DNA from 2 places in the Shewanella bicestrii genome. Region 1 is predicted to be linked to the other one. Evidence: predicted binding sites of a transcription regulator. Region 1 holds the regulator's gene; the other holds the start of a gene.
The links. Region 1 encodes MetJ, which represses methionine synthesis genes. Its sites were predicted from a motif close to TAGACGTCTAGACGTCTA; they were not measured.
Positions count from the first base shown of each region.

Region 2: serA (phosphoglycerate dehydrogenase) is a predicted target of MetJ. The motif match lies at 3,187-3,204, and genes of this name have one in related genera.

Region 1 is NZ_CP022358.1:582,814-594,940, forward strand. It holds gene CF168_RS02675 (hypothetical protein) at 1-34, shown strand, start outside; gene CF168_RS02680 (trypsin-like peptidase domain-containing protein) at 90-818, shown strand; gene CF168_RS02685 (phosphoribosylaminoimidazolesuccinocarboxamide synthase) at 1,314-2,417, opposite strand; gene CF168_RS02695 (pentapeptide repeat-containing protein) at 3,122-3,748, shown strand; gene phsA (thiosulfate reductase PhsA) at 4,230-6,512, shown strand; gene CF168_RS02705 (4Fe-4S dicluster domain-containing protein) at 6,525-7,091, shown strand; gene nrfD (NrfD/PsrC family molybdoenzyme membrane anchor subunit) at 7,094-8,038, shown strand; gene CF168_RS02715 (sulfite exporter TauE/SafE family protein) at 8,164-8,907, opposite strand; gene metJ (met regulon transcriptional regulator MetJ) at 9,015-9,329, opposite strand; gene metB (cystathionine gamma-synthase) at 9,552-10,715, shown strand; gene CF168_RS02730 (bifunctional aspartate kinase/homoserine dehydrogenase II) at 10,727-12,127, shown strand, end outside.
Region 2 is NZ_CP022358.1:845,052-857,178, forward strand. It holds gene CF168_RS03715 (response regulator) at 1-725, shown strand, start outside; gene ygfZ (tRNA-modifying protein YgfZ) at 774-1,730, opposite strand; gene serA (phosphoglycerate dehydrogenase) at 1,868-3,097, opposite strand; gene CF168_RS03730 (DUF2238 domain-containing protein) at 3,253-3,861, shown strand; gene CF168_RS03735 (helix-turn-helix transcriptional regulator) at 4,227-4,892, shown strand; gene CF168_RS03740 (curlin) at 5,088-6,596, opposite strand; gene CF168_RS03745 (curlin) at 6,611-7,030, opposite strand; gene CF168_RS03750 (S8 family serine peptidase) at 7,432-9,939, shown strand; gene CF168_RS03755 (DUF4124 domain-containing protein) at 10,001-10,522, opposite strand; gene panC (pantoate--beta-alanine ligase) at 10,815-11,660, opposite strand; gene panB (3-methyl-2-oxobutanoate hydroxymethyltransferase) at 11,737-12,127, opposite strand, start outside.

The DNA of each region.
Region 1 (12,127 bases):
TAGGTTTGATTATTCCCATATAGAGAAAAAATAATGGACTCTATATACTTCACAACTGTAAAATTGATGTTTATCATAAAAGCAAATATTTGTGGACTGGGACTGGTTTTTTTTATAATTCAGGTAAGAAAAAGTATATTGTCACAAACAAACATATTTTAGATAAAGAGAAAAAAAGATGGTTTCAAGGTGGTGGATTTAATATTCCATCTAAAGTAGTTGTAAAAATTTACGGTTCTCATACTGATTTACTCGAGCACACAATATGGGAAATACAGTTACGTGATGACAAAGGAAATTTTTGGCATTCACATTCAAAAATTGACTGCGATGTAGCCTTAATACCGCTAGATGAAAAAACTCTAATCGACGAGAATTTAAAAACATTTATTCCATATTTCTCTCCAAGATTAACCTTTATATCCGAGCCTTTAATTAATACTGTTGACATTAATAGCTTCGCAATGTTGGCTGTATTAGGGTATCCATTAGCATTTCACGATGCGACCAATAATTTACCTATCGGTCGAACAGCTTCTTTAGCAACACCTTATAATGTTGATTTTAATGGAAAGCCTTGTTTCTTAGTGGATGGGAGATTATTCGAGGGAATGAGTGGTAGCCCAGTTGTATGTACACCTCACAATCTTTTTGTTCAAGGTGGTAAACCGGAAGGTCAAAAGCTCTTAGGAATATTTTCTGAACAAATAATATCAAATAAGCAGCCTTTGCAACTTCATGTGGTTTGGCATGCTAGATTAATCAAAGAAATTGCAGATAAAGTTGAAGAACAAGAAAAATATCAAGATAGCGTGTAGGCATAAGTTTATACCTTAATGATTTATCAGAAAATAATAAAAGATAGGACATGCATCTCCTTTTAGTCAATTGCAGAGAGCACCAATGTGATAGGAATTCACCTTCCCCTGCGAAGTTGCCGCGGGGCGTTGGAATAAATTGCGTGAGTCCGGTCATGGATGACCGGCTAGCTTTCGGGGTACAGGATGTACCATCGGAAGCGATAGCAATTTATCCATAAGACCAAGGCCACTAACTAATGCATGTAACTTCGCTAGGGGCGTCTTGGAGAATCCAAGGAGGATAGGACGAGTAGTCCTCCTTGGTCGGGTGTGGGGTGAAGCCCCACGACTTTGACTTTGGCTTTGATTTTTCTCAGATTAACATTTCAGAATTGAGTTAAATTGGCTTATACAAATAAATCCAAACCCAAGTTTGAAAAACAAAAAAGGCGCCTAAGCGCCTTTTCTACATTTAGAGGTTAAGGAAAAACTCCCTACCTCATCGAAATTTGATTAAACAATCAGATCATACTCTTCACGTAGGATCTTAATAATATCTGCCTTTGGATTGGCTGGCAGCGGAATTGCCGCGCCAGTCACCTTCTCGGCGATGCCTGTGTAAGTGCGTGACACATCCATCATGGCCTCTAATGGCAGGGCATTATCACGGGCGAGGGCTTCGCGCTCAGGCATTCTGTCCTTGTTGAGCAGAATATCAGGATCGGGGAAGTGGTTCAGCAGGAACTGACGGAAGCCTTCCTTAGAGTTTTCAAGGATTTTACCATCGCGGTAGGCGGCGCCGTCCCAAATGCGGGATGAATCTGGGGTGCCCACTTCATCCATATAGATCAGTTTTGAGTTGCCGTTTTTATCGGTCACATAACCAAACTCGAACTTGGTATCCACAAACACTTGGTCAAGGTCGGCCAGAGCTTTAGCGATCACCTTAAAGCCATCTTTTAACAGCTTCTCGTACAGATCGATATCTTCTACCTTTTCAAAACCAAAGGCTTGATAGTTGGCTTCGATATCGCTGCGGCTGATGTTCACATCGTCCTGCGCGGGCACACCGGGGATCCCAGTTAAAATACCTTTGGTCGAAGGAGTGATCAGCAAATCTGGCAGCTTTTGATCTTTCTCTAAGCCTTCTGGCAGTGTGATACCGCAGAATACGCGCTCGCCCTTAGAGTAGGCGCGCCACATTGAGCCAGTAATATATTGGCGGCAAATGGCCTCGACTTTAATCGGACGGGCTTTTTGGACTATCCAAACGAAGGGATGCGGAATATCTAAAATATGGCTGTCGGCTAAACCGTTTTCGGCAAATAGCTTAAACCAATGATTAGAAATGGCATTTAATGCCGCGCCTTTACCAGGAATGCCTTTTAATCCGCCTTCACCGTGGAAGATGCAGTCGAAGGCTGAAATACGGTCGCTAATCACCATAATGGCAAGCGGCGTATCTTCGGGCACATTGTAGCCCTTGGTTTGAATTAAACGGCGGCTGTCGGCGTCGGTTAGCCAGTAAACGCTACGTACCTTGCCGCTATGGACTGGGCTGTCGGTGCGGATGGGTAAATCGTTGTTTACGGCTAATACGGAATCAGCAAGACTCATGACGAGTATTCCTTTGGATAGAGAGTGTAGGGACGAGTTTTTTATTCGTTGCGGTGTGCTTAAGCCGTAAATGCTTTGCCACCTTTTTATTATTGACCAACAACTTATCGCTAAATGCGCACAAGAGATTGGTGAGGTTAAAACGTAAAGCGAATAGGATATTTTCGGGCGATAGGCAGGAGAGAGAAGGTCGGGATAAGGGGTAAAAATAGCACGCAGAGCAAGGTTGGCGCCAGAGTGAATCTGGTCTGTTCAAGCGGGGAAACCCCGTGCCATTTTGCTCGAAAAGGCTAACCATTAATCCGAGAGAACCTTGTTAGACAGCCGCGAAAAGTGGCGCCATTTTACCTTTATTCGCAAAATTTTCCACGGCTATTTATGCACATCTGTGCGGCGTGTCGGGGTAAATTGGGGAGGGGAGTAATGCGGCTGCTGAAAATACTTTCCATGAAACCCGAGCAGAGGAATAGATAAGCTTGAGTTTATAGTGTGACTCGCTAAGGCTTTGAATGGTATTAATCCCAATATAGGCATGCAGTTAGCTCAGTAAATCGGGTTAGCATAGGTGGTCTGAATAAAGGTATTGGCTAAGCACGGTATACAGCGTGGCCTTTTGCGTTAACGCCCATTTTTTGTGAATTGAAAAACACAGTTTGCCCATCAGCCCTTAGCCTAGGTAGGCATGACACAGATAGAGGTAGTCAATGACAGATGTAAAAACGCCGATGATGGCGCGCGCCGCTGCCGAGGGGCGGTATTTTTTCTCGCAGCAATTTCTCGCCTTAGCCGAAAGCCAAACCCAGTGGCAGGAGTTGGAGTTTGAAGAGTGCGAGTTCCACGATTGCCAGTTTAGCGATAGCACATTCCGTAACTGTAAGTTTATCGATTGCCGTTTTGTGGGCTGTAATTTGAGCCTGCTCAAGGTGCCCTTAAGCCAATTTAACGGCGTGCGTTTTGAAGAATGTAAGTTGGTCGGCATAGATTGGACCCGCGCCGCTTGGCCGAGATTATCCTTTGCGGCGCCTTTTAGCTTTAGCACCTGCATCCTAAACGACTGCTCTTTTATGGGGCTTCAGCTCGATGAAATGGTGCTCGAGGGCTGCAAGGCGCAGGATGTGGATTTCCGTGAGGGCAAGTTTAATCGCGCCAACTTTAGTTACAGCGATTTTCGCCACAGCTTATTTGGCCGTACCGAGTTGATGGAGGCGGATTTCTCCGAGGCGACCGATTACGATATCGATATTTTTAACAATAAAATCAAGGGCGCTAAGTTTAGTCGCGACGAAGCGATTCGCCTATTAAATGGCTTAGAGATCACCTTGGTTGACTAACTCCCTTAGGCATTGGCCTTGCTTATGCCTAACTCCCTTTCAACCATTCCCCTGTGACGACTGGGCGAAACGCTTACCTCATACACTTTGCGCACTCGGCCATTCTAAATATGGGAGTGGTTTTTGAGGGTTTTTGAGAACTTTTTAACTTATCAAAGCCGCGAGCCAGTGCGCCGGCTTAGTACAGGTTTAGGCCAAACAGGCTTATTGATCTTATTCACGATTTTTTAGAACAATTTTAACTTTTAGTTGCCGCAGATCACACTCAACTTGGCCATGTGGTTTACCACAATATCCGCCTCTCCCTTTCGGGATAACAATCACCCTGAAACAGCAAAATGCCAGCGTTTCTTAAGGCATTGGCATTAATAACTAAAAACCTGTGAGCGAATTTAGTCTTTAAACCGCAGTGGTAAGCCAAAGCCTAAGTTTGCGTGTGCCAAGTGGTGCATTAGGGTGGATGAGTGTGATGGAGGTAACCATGATTGAGCTTAATAGGCGAACCTTTTTAAAGGGCGCAGGGGCCAGCGGTGCAACATGTGCATTGGCTAGCCTGTTGCCGGGCAGCTTAGCGGCATTAGAGAGCAAGCAGCTAAAGGGAATGGGCAAAGACATTGCCAGTATCTGTGAGATGTGTTCGACCCGTTGTCCGATTTCGGCGCGGGTGCTTGAGGGCAAAAACGTCTTTATCAGTGGTAATAAGGCGGCTAAATCCTTTGGTGGTAAAGTCTGTGCCCGGGGCGGCGCTGGCCATAGTTTGCTTTACGATCCACAGCGTATCGTGAAGCCGCTCAAACGGGTGGGTGAGCGCGGCGAGGGCAAGTGGGCCGAGATCTCTTGGGATGAAGCCTATCAACTGATTGCCGATAATCTGAATAAAATCAAACAAGCTTATGGCCCTGAGGCCGTGGCGTTTTCCTCTAAGTCCGGTTCGCAAGAAAAACATTTATTCCATCTCGCCACCGCCTTTGGTAGCCCGAATACCTTTACCCATGCCTCAACTTGCCCCGGTGGTTACGAAATTGCCGCTAAGGCCATGTTTGGCACTAAGGTGAAGCGCGATTTAAGCAACTCCAAATACATCATTAACTTCGGCCATAACTTGTACGAAGGCATCAATATGTCCGAAACCCGCGGCATGATGGCGGCACAAATGGATAAAGGCGCCAAGCTGGTGGTGTTCGAGCCAAGATTCTCCATCGTCGCCGACAAAGCCGATGAATGGTATGCGATCCGTCCCGGTACCGATGTGGCGGTGGCTTTAGCCTTATGCCATGTATTGATTGAAGATAATCTCTACGACAATGCCTTTATCGAGCGTTATGTTGAAGGGTTTGATGCCTTCGCCGCCGAAGTCAAAGCCTATACCCCTGAGTGGGCCGAAACGGTTTCCGATGTGCCCGCCAAAGATATTCGCCGTATCGCCCACGAATATGCGGCCAAGGCGCCCCATGCTGTGGTGGATTTTGGTCACAGAGCCACCTTTACCACCGAAGAGTTTGAAATGCGCCGCGCTTTGTACGCTGCCAATATCTTGATTGGTAATATCGAGCGTAAGGGCGGTATCTACCTAGGTCAAAAGCCTGGCGACTATAACAAGCTGGCGGGAGAAAGCGTGGCGCCCGTATTGGGTAAGCCCGGCGTAAAAGATATGCCTAAGCCTGCGGCGAAACGTATCGACCAAGTAGAAGAGCAGTACGCCATGATGTGGTCATCGGGTGGGATTTATCAAACGATTCTCGATGCGACCTTAACTGCCGTGCCCTATCAATTACACGGTTGGGTAATGTCCCGTACCAACCCAATGCAAACCATGACCGACAGGGCGCGTGTGGTTGAAGCCTTGAAAAAGCTCGACTTTGTTGCGGTTTGCGATGTGTATATCAGTGAAACCGCCGCCTATGCCGACGTCATTTTACCCGAGTCGACTTACCTTGAGCGCGATGAGGAAATCGCCGACAAGTCGGGTAAAAATCCCGCCTACTATGTGCGCCAACGGGTGGTGGAAACCTTGGGCGACACTAAGCCCTCATGGCAAATCTTTAAGGATATTGGCCATAAGCTTGGGCTAAGTGAATTTTACCCTTGGGACAACATGGAAACCCTGCAACTGCTGCAGGTGAATCGCGATACCGCACTGCTACGCCGCATCAAGGATGAAGGTTTTGTCAGCTTCGGTAAGCCCATCATGCTGCGCGAACCTAAGATGGTGGCCGAGTTTACTAAGGCCTACGCCAATGCCAAACCCGTGGATGAAGACGGCACCTACGGCAGTTTGCTCAGCTTTAAAACCCCAAGCGGCAAGATTGAATTGACCTCGGCCAAGGTCGAGGCAATGGCGCCAGGACGCGGGGTGATTAAGTTCCGCGAAGTGCATTTGAAGAAAGCCGACGAGCTGTACTTTATCCAAGGCAAGGTCGCCGTGCATACCAATGGCGCGACTCACAATATTCCCATGTTAGCTAACCTGATGTCGGATAACGCCATTTGGGTGCATCCCGTCACGGCGGGCAAGTTAGGGATCAGCAATGGTGACCCGATTCGGTTAACCAGCAGCGTGGGTAGCGAAGAAGGCCATGCCTTAGTCACCCCGGGCATTCGCCCCGATACCGTATTTGCCTATATGGGCTTTGGCTCTAAAAACAAAGAGTTGGTTAGAGCGACTGGTAAAGGTATCCACTGCGGAAACTTACTGCCCCATCAAACAGCCCCTGTGTGTGGCATGAATATTCATACGACAGGCGTCACGCTGGCAAAACGCTAATTGGAGGCTCAAATGACGAAAAGATATGTGATGGTGCACGATGAGAACAAGTGCATCGGCTGCCAAGCCTGTAACGTGGCCTGCCGCAGTGAAAATGGCGTCCCCGAGGGTGTGACTCGCTTACAAGTGCGCGTAGAGGGCCCCTTCGGCGAGATGCCGCACCTGCACTTTAAGTACCACAGGGTATCGTGCCAGCAGTGTGAAGATGCGCCTTGTGTGAAGGTATGTCCAACGGGCGCGGCCTATGTGGGTGAGGATGGGATTGTCTCCATCCATGGCGATAAGTGTGTGGGTTGTATGTACTGCGTGGCGGCGTGTCCCTACAAGGTACGTTTTATGAATCCAGAAACCAAAGTGGCTGATAAGTGCAACTTCTGTAAGGACACGCGTTTGGCCCGGGGTGAAGAGCCTGCCTGTGTGACTGTGTGTCCGACCGATGCCTTAGTGTTTGGCGATGCCAACGATCCACAGAGTGAGGTCGCTATGCTACTCAACACTAAGATCACTTACCAAGATAAGACCCATTTAGGCACTCAGCCTAGGGTATATCGCGTTCCTACCAAAAGAGGGGGGATTTGATTATGAACAATACTTGGGGCGATATGGCGCAATATGATCCCGTTACTTGGCATTGGATCATCGCCGTGTATCTGTTTATGGCGGGTTTATCCGCCGGAAGTTTGCTGATTGGCATTGGCCTGCGTTGGTTTAATAAGGATCAAGCGCAGGGGGAGACGAGTATTCTCAAGGCCGCAGCCATTATTGGCCCTGTGGCCATTTGCCTAGGCTTGGCATGTTTAGTGTTTGATTTAACGAAGCCTTTCCATTTTTGGCTGATTTTAATCAACTATAACTTCCAGTCCGTAATGGCGATTGGTGTTTTAGCACTACTGGCTTATTCACCCTTAGCATTTGCCTACGCGATTCTTGTGCTGCGCGATGAGCTGCCAAAGTGGGGCTTAGGTTTCTTCGTGCCTATCGCTAAGCTGCTGATGCCCTTTAGAAAGCTGATTGAAGTTCTGCTGTTTATCCTCGCCATTGGCGTAGGTGCTTATACTGGCTTCTTAATTTCGGCCATGAATGCTTATCCGATGTTGAACACTGCGGTATTGCCGGCGCTGTTCTTAGTCTCTGGTTTATCGGCGGGTGCGGCGGCTAATGCGGTGCTGGCGCTGGTGATGTTCAAGACCGATAGCCACGACAAGACTTTAGCTAAAATGCATGGCTTAGAGTTGCCAGTGATGGCCATCGAAATCATGTTCCTGTTTATGTTGTTCTGTGCCTTGTACTTTAAGGGCGGCGCGGCGGCTGCGGCGCTGGCATCACTCACCTCTGGCGTGTGGGCGAGCGTATTCTGGATTGGCGTGGTCGGGATTGGTTTTGGTATTCCGCTGTTGTTTATGCTGTTGCCGACCGCGACTCGCCACAGCAAGGGCGCGATGATCATGGTGGCCTGCGCCAGCTTAACTGGTGTGTTAGCACTGAGACACTTTATTGTGTATGCGGGACAAAGCTATCTAAGTTAGTGCCATTGGTTAATGGCAATATCTATGGGGTAAATCACCTATCCCAGCAAGCAAAAAGCACCGATTAACGGTGCTTTTTTTATGGGGCGATAAGCAGGATTCTATTGCGGTAATTATTGCGGCAATTATTGCGGCAATAGCTCAATCACTGATTTCACCGTGAGCACTAAGGCGCTGATAGCGCAGAGGGCTAAGGTTGCCATCTTGGTCTTATGCTTATCCACATTCCCCACCAGTTTACCCGCCACTAAATAGCCTAAAAAGACTGAGGGCAGCAGCATCAGGGATAACCATAAATGCTTGATTTCGAGCAGGCCCGTCACCCCAAGGATGACCATCGCTATGGTCGAGCTGAAGATAAAGAAGGCCGACAGTGCGGCGCGAAACTTTGAGGCATCCTTACCCGCCAACAAAATCGCCATCGGCGGACCACCAATGGCGGCAATATTACCAAAGATCCCCGATACCACACCTGCGCCAAATAGCGTCGCTTTATTCACTGGCAGGCTGAATTTATACAGGCTTAGCACCACGGCGACCGCCACAATGCCAGCAATCGCCAGACCAAGAATCGGCTGCGGCGCAAACAGCAACAGGCTGGCACCGATAAAGCCTCCGGGCACGCGACCAATCAGCGCATATTGCAAGCCGTTGAATTCTAAGTGGCCACGCTCACGCAGTAGGGTGAGTAGGGCGATGGAAAAGCCCATCACAATCACGGGGGCGGGCACTAATTCGGGGTCGACAATATACAGCAGCGGACTCGCCACCACAGCAAGGCCAAAGCCAATCAGACTCTGGGTGAGGGCACCTAAAAACACAATCACAGACGCAATGGCGAGCGTTTGTGGATCTATCAAGGAGAACATAGGATTCCATCAAAACAAAATAGGGATCGTTACTCTAACCCATCAGGCAAGATGAGCATTAACGATCCCTAATAATTAGTTACGGCAGGATTATGGACGCCTGAGCGTTATTCCATATCTTCCCACTCGATCCCCATTTCGTCCATCAACCGTTTCGCTTCGGCGGGAATGCTGTCTGGGCTATCTTTCGACAGATCGGCATCATTAGGCAGAGGCTGGCCGGTGTAGGCATGCAAAAATGCTTCACACAAGAGTTCGCTATTGGTGGCGTGGCGCAGGTTGTTCACCTGACGACGGGTACGTTCATCCGTGAGGACTTTTAGCACTTTGAGCGGAATAGACACAGTAATTTTCTTTACTTGTTCATTCTTCTTGCCATGTTCAGCATAGGGGCTGATGTATTCCCCATTCCATTCAGTCATTGACTCACCTGTTATAACGCTAAATTCGGGGCAGATTTTAAACCCTTACAGATAACAGTCAAATTATTGCTACTATTTCTTAGTGATTGCAAACAGATTTCTTTATGTTTAGACGTCTAAACGTCTTAACGCCTATTGACGATGCCACTGGGCTTAGGTACATTTAGACGTCCAGACATCTCTTTGCGAACTTAGGAGTTCCCGATGACCGCAGGCAAATTAGTGACCGAACGTCAATTAGCCACATTAGCAGTGCGTCAGGGTATCGAAAGCGATACTCAGTATGGCGCTGTGGTGCCGCCAATTTACCTGTCGACGAATTACGCCTTCGATGGTCATAAAAATCCTCGCGAATTTGATTACAGCCGTTCCGGCAATCCTACCCGCAGCATCTTAGGTGATGCCCTAGCTAAGCTGGAAAAGGGCGCAACTGGTGTGGTGACTTGCACAGGCATGGCGGCCATTACCTTAGTGACCACTTTGCTTGGCCCTGATGACTTGCTGGTGGTGCCTCACGATTGCTACGGCGGTTCGTACCGTTTATTCACCAACTTGGCTAAAAAGGGCCAATTTAAACTGCTGGTGGTCGATCAAACCGACGGCCAAGCGCTTGAGCAAGCGATTAGCCAGCAACCTAAGATGGTGTGGATTGAAACCCCCTCTAATCCTCTGCTGCGAGTCGTCGATATCGAAGCTATCGCCAAGGCGAGCCACGCCGTGGGCGCTTTAGTGGTGGTGGACAACACTTTCCTCTCGCCAATTTTGCAGCAACCGCTGTTACTCGGTGCCGATATCGTTATCCACTCCACCACTAAGTACATCAATGGTCACAGCGATGTGGTGGGCGGCGCGGTGATCGCCAAAGATCCTCAACTCGGTGAGACCTTACATTGGTGGTCGAACACCTTAGGTTTAACTGGGTCTGCCTTCGACAGTTATCAAACCCTGCGGGGTCTGCGTACCTTAGCCGTGCGCATTCGCGAGCACCAAAGCAATGCCCAGCGTATTGTGCACGTGCTGACGAGCAGCCCTGTGGTGAGCAAAGTGTATTACCCAGGCCTTGCGGAACATCCCGGCCATGCCATTGCCGCCAAGCAGCAAAAAGGCTTTGGCGCTATGCTGAGTTTTGAGCTTAAGGGCGGCGAGGCCGAAGTGGTCGCCTTTTTAGATGCCTTAAGTTTATTTAGCGTGGCCGAGAGCTTAGGTGGCGTTGAGAGTCTCGTGGCCGTGCCCGCGACTATGACCCACAGGGCGATGGAGCCCCAAGCACGTTATGAAGCTGGCATTAAAGACACCCTATTACGTTTGTCGGTTGGTATTGAAGATGCCGACGACTTAGTTGCAGATATTCAAGCAGGATTGGCCGCCGTTGCGGCTTGTCAGTAGAGGAATTCGAGATGGCACGTTGTCACTTACATAAATTTGGTGGTTCCAGCTTAGCCGATGCCGATTGTTATCGCCGAGTCGCCCATATTCTGTTAACCCATGGTCATAGTGATGATCTGGTGGTGGTGTCTGCTGCGGGTAAAACCACTAACTTTTTATATAAATTATTGTCCCTGCGCGATAGCAACCAATTATGGCAAGAAGAGTTACAAGTCCTTATCAGCTATCAGCAAGGCTTGATTGAGCAGCTGTTATCCAATGAGCAAGCGCGGGATCTGCGTGAGCGTTTAACCACGGATAAAGCTCAATTAATCAGTCTGTTATCTTTAGATTCCCGTAACGATTACCAAATTAGCCATGTGGTGAGCTTTGGTGAGCGTTGGTCGGCGCGCCTGATGGCGGCGCTGCTGCGTGAATCGGGTGTGGCCGCAAGCCATGTGGATGCCTGTTCGATTCTTGTGGCCGACGAGGCCGCCGTACCGCAAATCCGTGTGCAAGAATCCCGCGCCAAAGTGCAAGCCTTACTGGCGGCGCATCCTAACGAGCGTTTAGTGATCACAGGTTTTATCTGTGCCAACGAGCGTGGCGATACCTTGCTATTGGGTCGCAATGGCTCTGACTTTAGCGCCAGCTTAATTGCCAGCCTCGCCGACATTGAGCGCGTGACCATTTGGACCGACGTTGAAGGGGTCTTTAACGCCGATCCGAATAAGATCAACGATGCGAAATTACTCAAGAGCATGTCCCTCGCCGAAGCAGACCGCTTGGCGCGCCTAGGCTCGCCTGTTTTGCATTCGCGCACTTTGCAGCCGCTGTTTAACACTGAGGTGAGCCTAGCCGTACGTTCAAGCTACGCCTCCCATACCGACTTTACCCTGATTGCGCCCCACAGCTCCTCGGCGAGTGCGCCCGTGGTGACTAACCTCAATGCCGTGGTGTTATTTGGCTTTAAGATCGCGGGCGATGTAGCCAGTCTGCTCGAGCAATTAGTCGAAGCAGGATTAACGCCACTGGCCCATTGGGTATCGGCGCATCAACGACTCGAGCTTGCTTATACCGCTGAAAACCAAAAACAAGTACAAAAGTTATTGGATGGGCAGGCCGAAGCCCTCGGCATTAAAGATCTGCAAATTAATACCGAACTCGGTTTAGTGGCGCTTGTGAGTGCCGATGCCGAGCATTATCGCCGCAGCTTTGCCCGTTTACTGAGCCGTGACGCTAAGCCCTTGTTCAGTGGTGACTTAAGTCTGGTGACCTTAGTGCCACAGTCGCAGGTTAATCTGCTGACGCAAAAAGTGCATCGCCGCTGCGCTGGTCCACGTAAACGCATTGGTGTATTGCTGCTGGGTGTTGGCAATATTGGCGAGGCGTGGGTGAAGCTGTTTAAGTCAGTTTCTCCCTCGTTAAATCAA
Region 2 (12,127 bases), 260 kb from region 1:
GCGCCGTCGATTACATCACTAAGCCTGTGAGTGCTCCCGTGGTAAAAGCACGGGTGCGAACCCATCTGGCGCTATACGATCAAAAACGCCTGCTAGAACAACAAGTCAAAGAACGCACCCAAGAGCTAGAAGAAACTCGCTTCGAAATTATCCGCCGCTTAGGTCGCGCCGCCGAATACAAAGACAACGAAACGGGCCTGCACGTTGTGCGTATGAGCCACTATGCACGGATGCTGGCCGTTAAACTGGGCTTGCCTAGCACCTTCTGCGAGCTGTTGTATAACGCGGCGCCCATGCATGACATAGGGAAAATCGGCACGCCCGATGCGGTGCTGAAAAAGCCCGGTAAGCTTGATGCCGATGAGTGGGAAATCATGCAACAACATGCTGCCATTGGTGCAGAGATCATTGGCGAACATGGCGATCCACTGCTGCAAATGGCGCGGCGCATCGCCTTGACCCACCATGAGAAATGGGACGGTTCTGGTTATCCTAATGGTTTGTCAGGGGAAAATATTCCGATTGAAGGCCGGATTGTGGCGATTGCGGATGTCTTCGACGCCCTGACTTCGCGCCGTCCTTATAAGGAGCCTTGGACAATCGAAGCCACGGTCGAGTTACTCGAAAGCCAAGCGGGCAAACACTTTGACCCTAAGCTGGTGGAGGAATTTAAGCAAATTCTGCCCGAGGTGGTGGCGATTCGAGATACTTATATCGAGCATTAAAAGCAAAAGGCGCCTAGGGCGCCTTTTTCAATACGACTCGTTTAGAAGCTAGGCTTCTTCGAGCGAGTAGGGTAATGCTTTAATGTGTAAGCTGGATTGCTCATCGTCGGCAAAGCGCAGCTTGGCATCGTTCGCGGTATCGTTTGCCAGCACAGCGGTGAGCAGTACTTGATTACCACGCTGTACGAACTCAATAATTTGCCCGCCCTTGCGATAGCCATCTTCCAATTCGATCTCGAGAGCACTTTCCAAATTGATGTCTGAGGAAGTCGTGCCGTGGAGAATATAGAGCGCGCGCTTGTTACCGCCACGGTATTTCATCCGAGCCACAGTTTCTTGGCCCATGTAGCAGCCTTTGTTAAAACTGATGCCGTTGATAGCCTGTAGGTTACACATCTGCGGCACATATTGATTAGCATGGCTTGGCGCTAGGTTAGGGTAGCCTGCTGTAATTTCTAAGGCTTGCCAAGCGCTGGCATCAAACACTGTGTGCTCGCCCACTAAGGTAGTTGCCGCCTCTGGCTGCAGAACCAGAATAAAACGATCCGCATCCTTTAAAATGGCGCCATGTTCGACCAGCGTCAGTTCTTCAGTGATTTCCCCAAAGTGTTGGGTCACAAATTGTGTTGCTTGTTCGCCTGCTACGCCGAGTAAAGTCCACTCTGCCGTCGCATTGGTCAGGGTTGCCTTGCTAAACACCGCATATTTTTGCAGTTGCGGCAGATCGACCTCGATAGTCTCCCTTGGCAGCAGCATCAACAGCGCCTCTTGGATAGCAAAGGTGCGGAAGCTGGCGATCATCTTACCCTTAGGATCGCAATGTGCGCCCCAGCGCCATTGGTTGGCTTCGAGTGAGCTAATGTCCGTAGTCACTTGGCCATGGATAAAACTGCGCCCCTGTTCACCGACTACTTTGATGAGGCCGAGGTGGGATAGGTTGGCGAGCACAAGTGGATGCATGGAGGCGTCCAGATCCCAAGTGGGTGTCGAAACTGCAATAGTCATAGCGGAGATCCTGAAAATGAAGACGATGCAAGAGGCTAGATTGTAGCGGAATTAAGCGGCGCTCAAAAGCATAAGGCGCACATATCTTGAATGAAATGTGCGCCTTATAAATTCACTCAAGCTGAGTGCTTAAAGCATTAGAACAATACGCGGGTGCGCAGTGTGCCTTCAATGGCCTTAAGTTCAACCAGTGCCTCTTCGGCTTGGTGAGTATCGACTTCCATCACCACATAACCGATTTCTGCAGTGGTTTGCAGGTACTGAGCGGCAATGTTGATGCCTTTTTCAGAGAAGGCTTTGTTGATTTTGATTAGCACGCCAGGACGGTTTTGGTGAATGTGCAGTAAGCGCGAAATGCCTTTGTGCATTGGCAGCGACACTTCAGGGAAGTTAACCGCAGATACGGTCGAACCGTTGTCAGAGTATTTAGCTAACTTACCGGCAACTTCGATACCGATGTTTTCTTGGGCTTCGGCAGTACTGCCACCCACGTGCGGAGTCAGCAGTACGTTATCTAAACCACGTAATGGGCTGATAAATTCATCATCATTCGATTGTGGCTCGACGGGGAATACGTCGATGGCCGCGCCCGCAAGGTGACGCTCTTTAAGGGCAACCGTTAGGGCATCGATATCGACCACAGTGCCGCGTGAGGCGTTGATAAAGATGCTGCCTTTACGCATGGCGGCAAATTCGGCGGTGCTGATCATATCTTTGGTTTGCGCCGTCTCAGGGACGTGCAAACTGATCACATCGGACTGTGCCAGTAATTGTTCCATCGAATGGATTTGCTGGGCATTGCCTAATGGCAGTTTGTCTTCGATATCGAAAAACACCACGCGCATGCCTAAGGTTTCAGCTAGGATCCCGAGCTGTGTACCGATATGACCATAACCTATCACACCTAAGGTTTTGCCACGGACTTCGTAACTGCCGGCGGCCGTCTTCATCCAGCCACCACGGTGGGCGATAGCATTACGTTCAGGAATGCCGCGCATCAGCATGATGATTTCGCCTAATACCAGTTCAGCCACGCTGCGGGTATTAGAGAATGGTGCGTTAAATACTGGGATACCGAGTAATTCGGCGGTCGCCAGATCCACTTGGTTAGTACCGATACAGAAACAACCAATCGCAATCAGTTTTTCGGCACGCTTCAATACCTCAGCCGTTAATTGGGTACGGGAACGAATACCAACAAAGTGAGCATCTTTGATGGACTCGAGCAGGGCTTCATCACCTAAGGAGGCTTTGTGATACTCGATATTGGTGTATCCAGCACGTTCAAATACATCGACCGCAGATTGGTGGACGCCTTCCAACAACAGGATCTTGATCTTATCCTTGTCCAGCGAATGTTTCGCCATGATATGGGTACCCTCTAATTAATTGAAATAGTTCTGTGTGATATGCTGACAACCTTGGCCTTCCAAAGTAGCACTTTTTTTGCTCACTGTGGAGGGCTAGATGGCTAAAGTTAATATTCTAGAATTAGAACAATATCGCATAAGAGGAAGGAACATTGAATAACAAAATCATTTGGTGCGGTATTTACCTCTCAGTTTTAATATGGTCGGCGATAAAACCCGCAGATCCATTCACTTGGTGGCTCGAAGCCCTGCCAGCATTAGTGGCCGTGCCCTTGCTCTTTTTTACCCGCAAGCGTTTTCCGCTGACGCCCTTAGTGTATTTTTTGGTGCTAGTGCATTGCTGTGTGTTGTTTGTTGGCGCGCACTATACCTATGCCGAAGTGCCACTGTTCGACACGATTGCCCAGTGGATGGGGACCGAGCGTAACAACTACGACAAGGTCGGGCATTTTGCCCAAGGTTTTATTCCGGCCATGTTAGCCCGTGAGATTATGTTACGTAATCAAGCCGTTAAACCTGGAGCCTGGTGTGCCTTTCTCGTCACTTGCTTTGTGTTGGCCTTCAGCGCCTTCTACGAACTGATTGAATGGTGGGTGGCCGCCGCGACGGGCGAAGGTGCTGAGGCCTTCTTAGGCACTCAAGGTTATGTGTGGGATACCCAATCGGATATGTTTTTGGCCTTGATTGGGGCCATTGTCGCACTAATCAGTTTGTCCCGTGTGCAGGATAAGCAAATCGCAAAACTTATCGGTCAGGCTTAGGCTCAAACACTTACCAAAAATCCCCTCTAAGGCTTCCTTAGAGGGGATTTTTATTCCTCAAATTGTCATCTTTTTCTGTTAATTTTTTGTTTAAACTTTCGATTGAGAGCTTTATAGACTAAGGTGTAACCTGATTGTTCCGTCGTTAAGCCTCAGGATTAATCACTGTTTAGTGATAAAGCCTTGGTCTGTTAGTCGAACTTACTATAAAAAAAGAGTGATTATTTAGTACATTCGGGTGATGGCATTCATGCGGTAACTAGTCAAAATGGGCTATGTTAATTAATTGTATTTTTGTGCATTTGCACGCTTAAGTTCAATATTAGACTAATAAAGACGAAATACTTTTCAGGGAGAAGAGTAAATTGAGTACTATCAATGAGTTAGTTTTTCTGCATCAAGTGGCAGCGCCTTGCCATTTGGCGATACTGGCAGAATCTATCGGGTTAAAAACACGGATTGTTAAACAGGCTTCTGAGTTAAATTTAGATAAAGGACAGCGCAGTTTCTGTTTAATCGCCCAAAAGGGCGCGGCCTTAGACAATAAAGGGATCCCACTCTTAGCGTCACGTCTTGTGCCACATGTTCCCGTCGCTTTGTATCAAGTCGAGCGTAATTCCTTAGACCAAGAGTCAGCCATGCTGCTGGGGATCCGCGGTCTGTTATTTGCAGATCAGCGGATGGATTTGATGCTAACGGGGCTGCGTAAGATGGTGGCCGACGAGCTTTGGTACGATAGAACCTTGCTCAGTAAGATGTTTCGCCGTGTGGTGCAAAAGTTGGATGGGCAAAATGAGATGCCCGCCGATACCGTCGCCATGTTGCAAGCGCTTACCTCCAGAGAGAGGACCATTATTCAGTTCGTCTCAAGTGGGGCGCGCAATAAGGAGATTGCCCATAGACTCTGCATCAGTGAGCATACGGTGAAGGCGCATATTTCCTCTATTTTCCGTAAGACCCAGTCTCGCAATCGCGTTGAACTATTACGTTGGGCGCAAACTTATCAAACCCATTTTGAGTTTTGCAGTTAAGCCTTAAGCTTACTAAGGTGAGGTGAGGTGAGGTGAGGTGAGGTGAGGTGTGAGTGAGCGGGGATGGTGATTTACATCGGCAAGATTCGACAAGCGCTAACTCACTTTTGCACTTTATACGCAAATAAAAACGGGAACATGATTCATGTTCCCGTTTTTATTGAGCCGTCTACAGCAGACGGCTATCGATAAAGATCAGTACTGAACAACAGTTGCAACGTTCATATCACCGCTTTGATTAACGCTGATGCTGTTGCTATTGCCAGCTTGTGAACCGACAACTAAGTTGTCATTGCCTGTTTGGGTAATCATTAGGCTGTTGTTGTCACCACGCACGCCAAATGAGCTTGAAGCGAATGAAGTGCCGCTATCGCCACCTACCCAGTTACCGTTACCCGCTTGAGTGATTTGAGCTGAGTTTTCATCACCTTCGATGATTAAATCGATAAGGTTCAAATCACCACGGTGTTGCAGTGCAGTCACATCGGCGTTGTTGTTACCCGTTACACTGATGATAGTCTCGTTTTGATCACCATCTTGCTCAACATCTACTTCGTTGTCGTTACCCACGGCATCCACATAAGCGAAGTTTGTATCACCTTCTTGGCTGATTTCGATGCTGTTGTCTTCACCTGTTGCGAAGGCAACCAGTTCGTTGTTATCACCCTTAGAAGATAAGTCGAAATCGTTGTCAGTACCGTAAGCACCAAAGGTTGCGAAGTTAGCATCACCACGTTGTTTTAAGTCAACGTCGTTGCTATCGCCCCATACTTGGAACTCTGCACCGTTGCTGTCGCCACGTTGTTTGATAGTGATATCGTTGTCGTTACCTTGGATGTCGGCAACTAAAGTATCGCCTACAGTGTTACGGTTGCCGTCTTGAGCGATATCGATGCTGTTGTCATCACCCGTGGTCATTGACAGGTAAGCTGTGTTGCTGCTGCCTTCTTGTTTCATGGTGATGTCGTTCTCGCTACCCGCTAAGGCGTAAACGAAGCCAGTATGGCTTTCACCCTTTTGATAGATATCGACGCTGTTGTCGTTACCCGCGATGCCTTTAGCCGCACCAAAGTTGTTGTTACCAATCTGTTCAACCGATACATCGTTGTTATTGCCCACGTTAGCGGTCAGGTCGAGTGCGATTAAACCCGCTTGGTTGTTGCTACCGTATTGCTTGATGTCGCCATCGTTGTTATCGCCTTGAACGCGGAATACTGCGAGGTTAGCATCACCTTCTTGTTCTACGAAGGCGCTGTTTTCGTTGCCAGTGATTTCAACGTAGCTTTCGTTCACTTCACCTAATTGGTTCACAGAAACCAGGTTGTCGTTACCAGTGATGTCGTTGCTGCTTTGGTTGAAGAAACCATCCTGCGCTACTTCAGCTTCGTTGTTATTGCCAGTGACGTTAACTGATGCAACATGCCAATCCGTTTGTTGAGTCACAGTGACATGGTTGGCATCACCCGTTGAGTTAACTTGCGCTTCATGCCACACACCGTCTTGTAATACGGTGGCAACTTGGTCGTTACCCGTTTGAGTAACTGCTGCAGCGTTAATTAACCCAGTTTGCGCCACTAAGGTGTCTTGACCTTGGCCAGTTTGTTCAACGCTGATGTCGTTAATGAGACTGGCTGCAAATGCCTGGCCACTTAAGCCAGTCGCAATAGCTAGCGCAATGAGTGATTTTTTCGCTTGTGATTTCATGTGACTCTCCCTGTTTAATACTGAGTTATTGAGATTGCAGCACCATCTGCAATCTGCTGGATCGAAAAATTGCCGCTTCCTAGTTGGTTCAATTGCACCAAATTGTCATTGCCAATCTGGGTGATTGAAGCCGTGTTTTGAGTGCCGACTTGCAGTAGTTGGACTTCATTGTTGGAACCAATCTGTGTCACAAGCGAAACGTTGTCGTTACCTGCTTGCGTCGCATAGGCGCTGTTATCGCTGCCCGACTGGATCACTATCGCTTGGTTTGCCGTACCTTGCTGCACTAGGTCGATAAGGTTATCGCGCCCAGAACGCTCAATGAGCGCCTGCAGGGTAATGGGCAGTTCACTGACATCTGCCGCTTGGCTGGGTGTCAGACAACTACATAACAAGATGAGCAGTACCAAAAAGCGTGTTAATAGACTTGGCACAAGTGACTCCTTGTATGTATAGGTGTTTTGGCGGGCTGAAAAACACACCGACCAATTCAGGCATCAAGGTACGAGTCATAGGGCCGAGAGACAATTGGCCGAAAGGGTATTTATTTGTTGGGGAACAATAGCCTGCTAGGTTGGATTAACTTTTGTTAATCCTATGATAAATCAGTCTATTGTCTATTTATGAACCGTACGTCTTCCCTTTTAACCTACCAAGTCGGTCTAGTAGTTAAGTTGTATTTCATTGTGGGCGGCTTTTTTAAGTTGAAACATTATGGCAACAATTTACCGGCAAACATGCTGGATGTTCGTCGCTATTATCCAATCAATTTTGAGCGGAGGCTGCGTAATTGCGGTTCCAGAATTTCAACGTAAAGGACTATAGGAAGCTCAATATGTCGATAAAACTCTCACCACTGGCGTTAGCAATTGCAGGAGCGATGACACTGTCAGCCGTGCCCGCTATGGCAAAAGATGCCCCTGTCTATGAAAAAGATGCCATTCTCGTGGTGTATAAAGACAATGCGACGAAGGCGGAGCGCTCGGCGGCTCAGCGTTTAATTCGTGGCACCTTAACCGATGCCAATGCGGATGGTGTCGATGATAAGTTCCAGCATTTACTCAATGGCAAACTGGCACGTTTAGCCCTGCGTAAGGGCACCAATATTGAAGATGCGATTAAGGTGATTAGCCGTCATCCGGCGGTAAAATATGCCGAACCTAACTATATTCTCAAGGCTATTGGTACACCTGATGATCCAAGCTTTGCTAGCCTGTGGGGCATGAATAACACGGGACAAAACGGTGGCACCGTCGATGCGGATATCGATGCTCCAGAAGCGTGGGAAATCACTACCGGCAGTTCGGATGTGGTGATTGGGGTGATTGACACAGGGGTGGATTACAATCATCCCGATCTACAGGCCAACATGTGGGTGAATGGTGGCGAGATCCCAGGTAACGGCATCGACGATGACGGCAACGGCGTGATCGACGATGTTCACGGTTACAGCGCGGTCAACAATAACGGTAACCCAATGGACGGCAACGGCCATGGTACCCATGTGTCTGGCACTATTGGCGCTAAAGGTAATAACGGCGTGGGTGTTGTTGGGGTGAACTGGGACGTTAAAATCGCCGCCTGTCAGTTCCTCGATGCCGATGGTTATGGTTCTACCGCAGGCGCGATTGCCTGTCTGGACTACTTTACCGATCTTAAGGTTAATCATGGGGTTGATATCAAAGCTACCAACAACTCTTGGGGCGGCGGCAGCTTTAGCCAAGCCTTAAAAGATGCGATTGAAGCGGGTGGTGAAGCAGGCATTTTATTCGTTGCAGCAGCGGGTAATGACGCGGTGGACAATGATGCCAGCCCACATTATCCCTCAAGCTATGACTCGGATGTGGTGTTGTCTATTGCCAGTACCGACCGTAATGACCGTATGTCAGATTTCTCACAGTGGGGCTTAACCAGTGTTGATATGGGCGCGCCTGGCACGGCGATTCTGTCAACCATCCCAGGCGGTGGCTATGCCACTTACTCTGGTACCTCAATGGCGACGCCCCATGTAACAGGTGCGGCAGCACTAGTGTGGTCGTTAAATCCCGATCTCTCACCAGTAGAAATGAAAACCTTACTGATGGCATCGGGTGATGCGAATGCGGACCTCACCGGTAAAACCGTAGCAGGGACTCGCCTCAATGTGGCAAATGCCTTAGAGCAGGCAAACCCATCCCCTAGCTATAAGTTTACCGTATCGCCAGCATCGCAATCGGTCGAAGCGGGTAACACGGCTAGTTATAACTTTACTGTCGGTAGTGTGGCAGGGTGGGAAGGTGATGTGGCGCTTAGCGTAGCCGTGTCTCCAGCGCTTGAAGGCGTATCCTTATCAGCCTCAACAGTTACAGCTGGTGGTTCATTTACCTTAGATGTAGCGACAACGGCGCAAACAGCTTGGGGTGATTACAGCATTACAGTAACAGGTACCGATGGCACCATTGAAAAGTCTAAAGTCGTTGCACTGAATGTGTTCCCACAGGGATTAAATGACTTTAGCTATGGCAATGAAAACGCTGTTGCTATCCCTGATAACAACACTAATGGCGTGGTAAGCACTATCGACGTTGCCGACGATGTGCAGATTTTTGGTGTGACCGCCGATGTGAATATCAGCCACACTTGGATTGGTGATTTACGTGTTGTGTTAACCTCTCCAGCGGGCACCGAAGTGGTTCTGCATAACCGTGAGGGCGGCAGCGCCGACAACATCGTTAAGAGCTGGGACTTAAGCGCGTTTGACGGTGAAAATGCCCGTGGTACTTGGTCATTATCTGTTGACGACAATGCGGGCGCGGATACGGGCACCCTGAATAACTGGGGCTTAGTGATCAGCGGCTTAGGTGAAGCCTCTCCCGCGGCACCTGTAGCAGGTTTCGAGTATGCGGTTGAAGGCTTAAGCGTTGCCTTTACTAACACCAGTACCGATGCAAACGATGATATCGTGAGCTATAGCTGGGACTTTGGTGATGACACTAACTCTAGCGAAATGAACCCAAGCCATGTGTTTGCTGCCGCTGGCACCTACAGAGTGTCGCTTACCGTGACTGACGCCATGGAGCATAGCAACACTGTGACTATGGAAGTGCAAGTGTATGAACATAGTATCAGTGCCACTGTCACTCGTGCGCTAGTCTCACGCCGTGGCAGTGCTATGGTTGATCTCACATGGGATAGCGCCTTAGGTGAAAGCGTGGCCCTGTACCGTGATGGCGAGTTAGTGGCTACGACTGAAAACGATGGTAACTACCGCGATCGCTTTACAACGACGGCATCGAGTGTGACGTACCAAGTGTGTGAAACCTCGGGCTCACTCTGTTCTGCGGCGGTTGTCGCGCAGTTCTAATGAAGTCATAAAATAACAAGGCGACCCTAGGGTCGCCTTTTTTGTTATCTAAACTCGAAAGCTAAGGTTTTTCTTTCACTTCCTCAGGCTCGGTTTCGGCGGAAATTTGTGTTTTCCGGTCGGATAACTGCTGTATCGCCTGAGTGTTATTCGAGGTTAAGTCATTAAAATGATCGTTAATTTTATTGAGCTGACTGATGTATTCAGGGTCATCTTTTTCTTTATGTTGCCAGTAACGTTGGCGTTCTAATTTTTGCAACTCGCTGGTTCTAAGGATTTCGAAATAGCTGTTTTCCTGCTTTAGGCGGTACAGCTCGGCATCGAGCAATTGCAGCAGTTTTTCCTTAGAAATCGTTTGGCTATTGAGCAAGGCTTGCAGCGGGTCGACAGGCGTCTCTCGTTTGTCTGAATCGGTTTCTGTGGTGATGCCAAGCTGATACTCAATCTTATGTTGGCTATAATCCTGCGGGCAGGCGGTTTGGCTAAAGACGACCTTATCGTCCTTGCGACATTTATAGACGGTATTTGCAAGTGCTGTTGTAGGAAGTAGCACGCAAATAAGAGTCACTATGAGTCTTGCCATTCGACGACAGATCCTTTGTGTACGCAATAATGAATAACGTTACTGTATTGGTGCAATGCCAGATTGTGATTGGCGCTTGCGTCCTTGTTAAACTCTAGCAGTTATCAGATTAAGAGGCTGGAATACTTGTTACTCATAGTTAACAACCGTGAATACTATGGCGTAACTTGAAGAATAAAACCAGTTTTTTGACGATGGAATTTTTTTGACGCTCAATGGATTGAGGCGAGTCTGTACAGAGCTGCGCAAACAAAAAAGGAGCCTAAGCTCCTTTTTCTTGCGTTAAAAACGCTTAGCGGTCGAAGCGCAGGTTATCGATAAGACGCGCCTTACCTAAGTAAGCGGCGGCCAAAATCACCAGTGCTTGGTCCGTAGTTTCCGCATTGGCCAGCGTAGTGGCATGGCGAACTTCTAAATAATCTGGGGTAAAGCCTGCGGCGATAAGGCTCGTTTTAGCTTCAGCGGTGACTTGTTCGATGCTCAGGCCTTGCTTGATGCCTTGTGCCATGGCATCGATAGCCTTTTTCAGCGCCGGCGCCGCGGCTTTTTCTTCCGCCGTCAGGTAGCCATTGCGAGAGCTCATGGCTAAGCCTGAGGCTTCACGAATGGTATCCACACCGATAATTTCAATCGGCAGTGACAAGTCTTCAACCATAGTGCGGATCACTAACAGTTGCTGATAATCCTTGTTGCCAAAGAATGCGACATCGGGCTGCACTATGTTGAACAGTTTGCAGACTACAGTCGCAACGCCACGGAAATGACCGGGACGACTGGCACCGCAGAGTACATCGGAAATTCCTGGTACTTCAACATAGGTTTGCTGCGCCAAGCCTTTAGGATAAATAATCGCAGGTGTTGGGGTAAACAGCAGCTCGGCGCCCGCGGCCGTCAGCGCTTGGCTGTCGGCCTCTAAGGTGCGCGGGTAGGCGTCGAGATCTTCGTTCTGCCCGAACTGCATGGGATTAACGAAGATTGATACGACCACATGGTCGGATTTCTTCGCAGCTTCTTTCACTAAGGTGATGTGTCCCTGATGGAGATTGCCCATGGTAGGCACAAAGGCGACAGTCTCGCCCTTGGCACGCCATGCTCGCACTTGAGTACGAATATCATCGATATGGGCGCTAGTGATCATTAACTCTTACCTTGCTAAAACTTGAAATAGTCGTCTGTGTGCTTAGCACTATTTAGCTCAATGAGTGCTAGCACGCTTAGTTGAACGTGTGATCAGCACTTGGGAAGCTGCCATTGGCCACTTCTTCAATATAAGCGCGTACCGCCGAGCGGATTTCACCCGTTTGCTTAAGGTAGTTCTTTGAAAAACGTGGGATATAACCACTCGAAATACCGAGCACGTCGTGCATTACTAGGATCTGGCCATCTGTCGTGGCGCCAGCGCCAATGCCGATCACTGGGATAGTTAATGCTTGAGTGATAGCGGTGGCGAGTGATGCCGGAATACATTCGACCACTAACAGCTGCGCACCAGCGGCTTCTAAGGCCTTGGCTTCATCGAGAATGCGCTGGGCATTTTCAGCATCGCGGCCTTGTACTTTAAAACCACCAAAAACGTGTACCGATTGCGGAGTGAGGCCCAAGTGG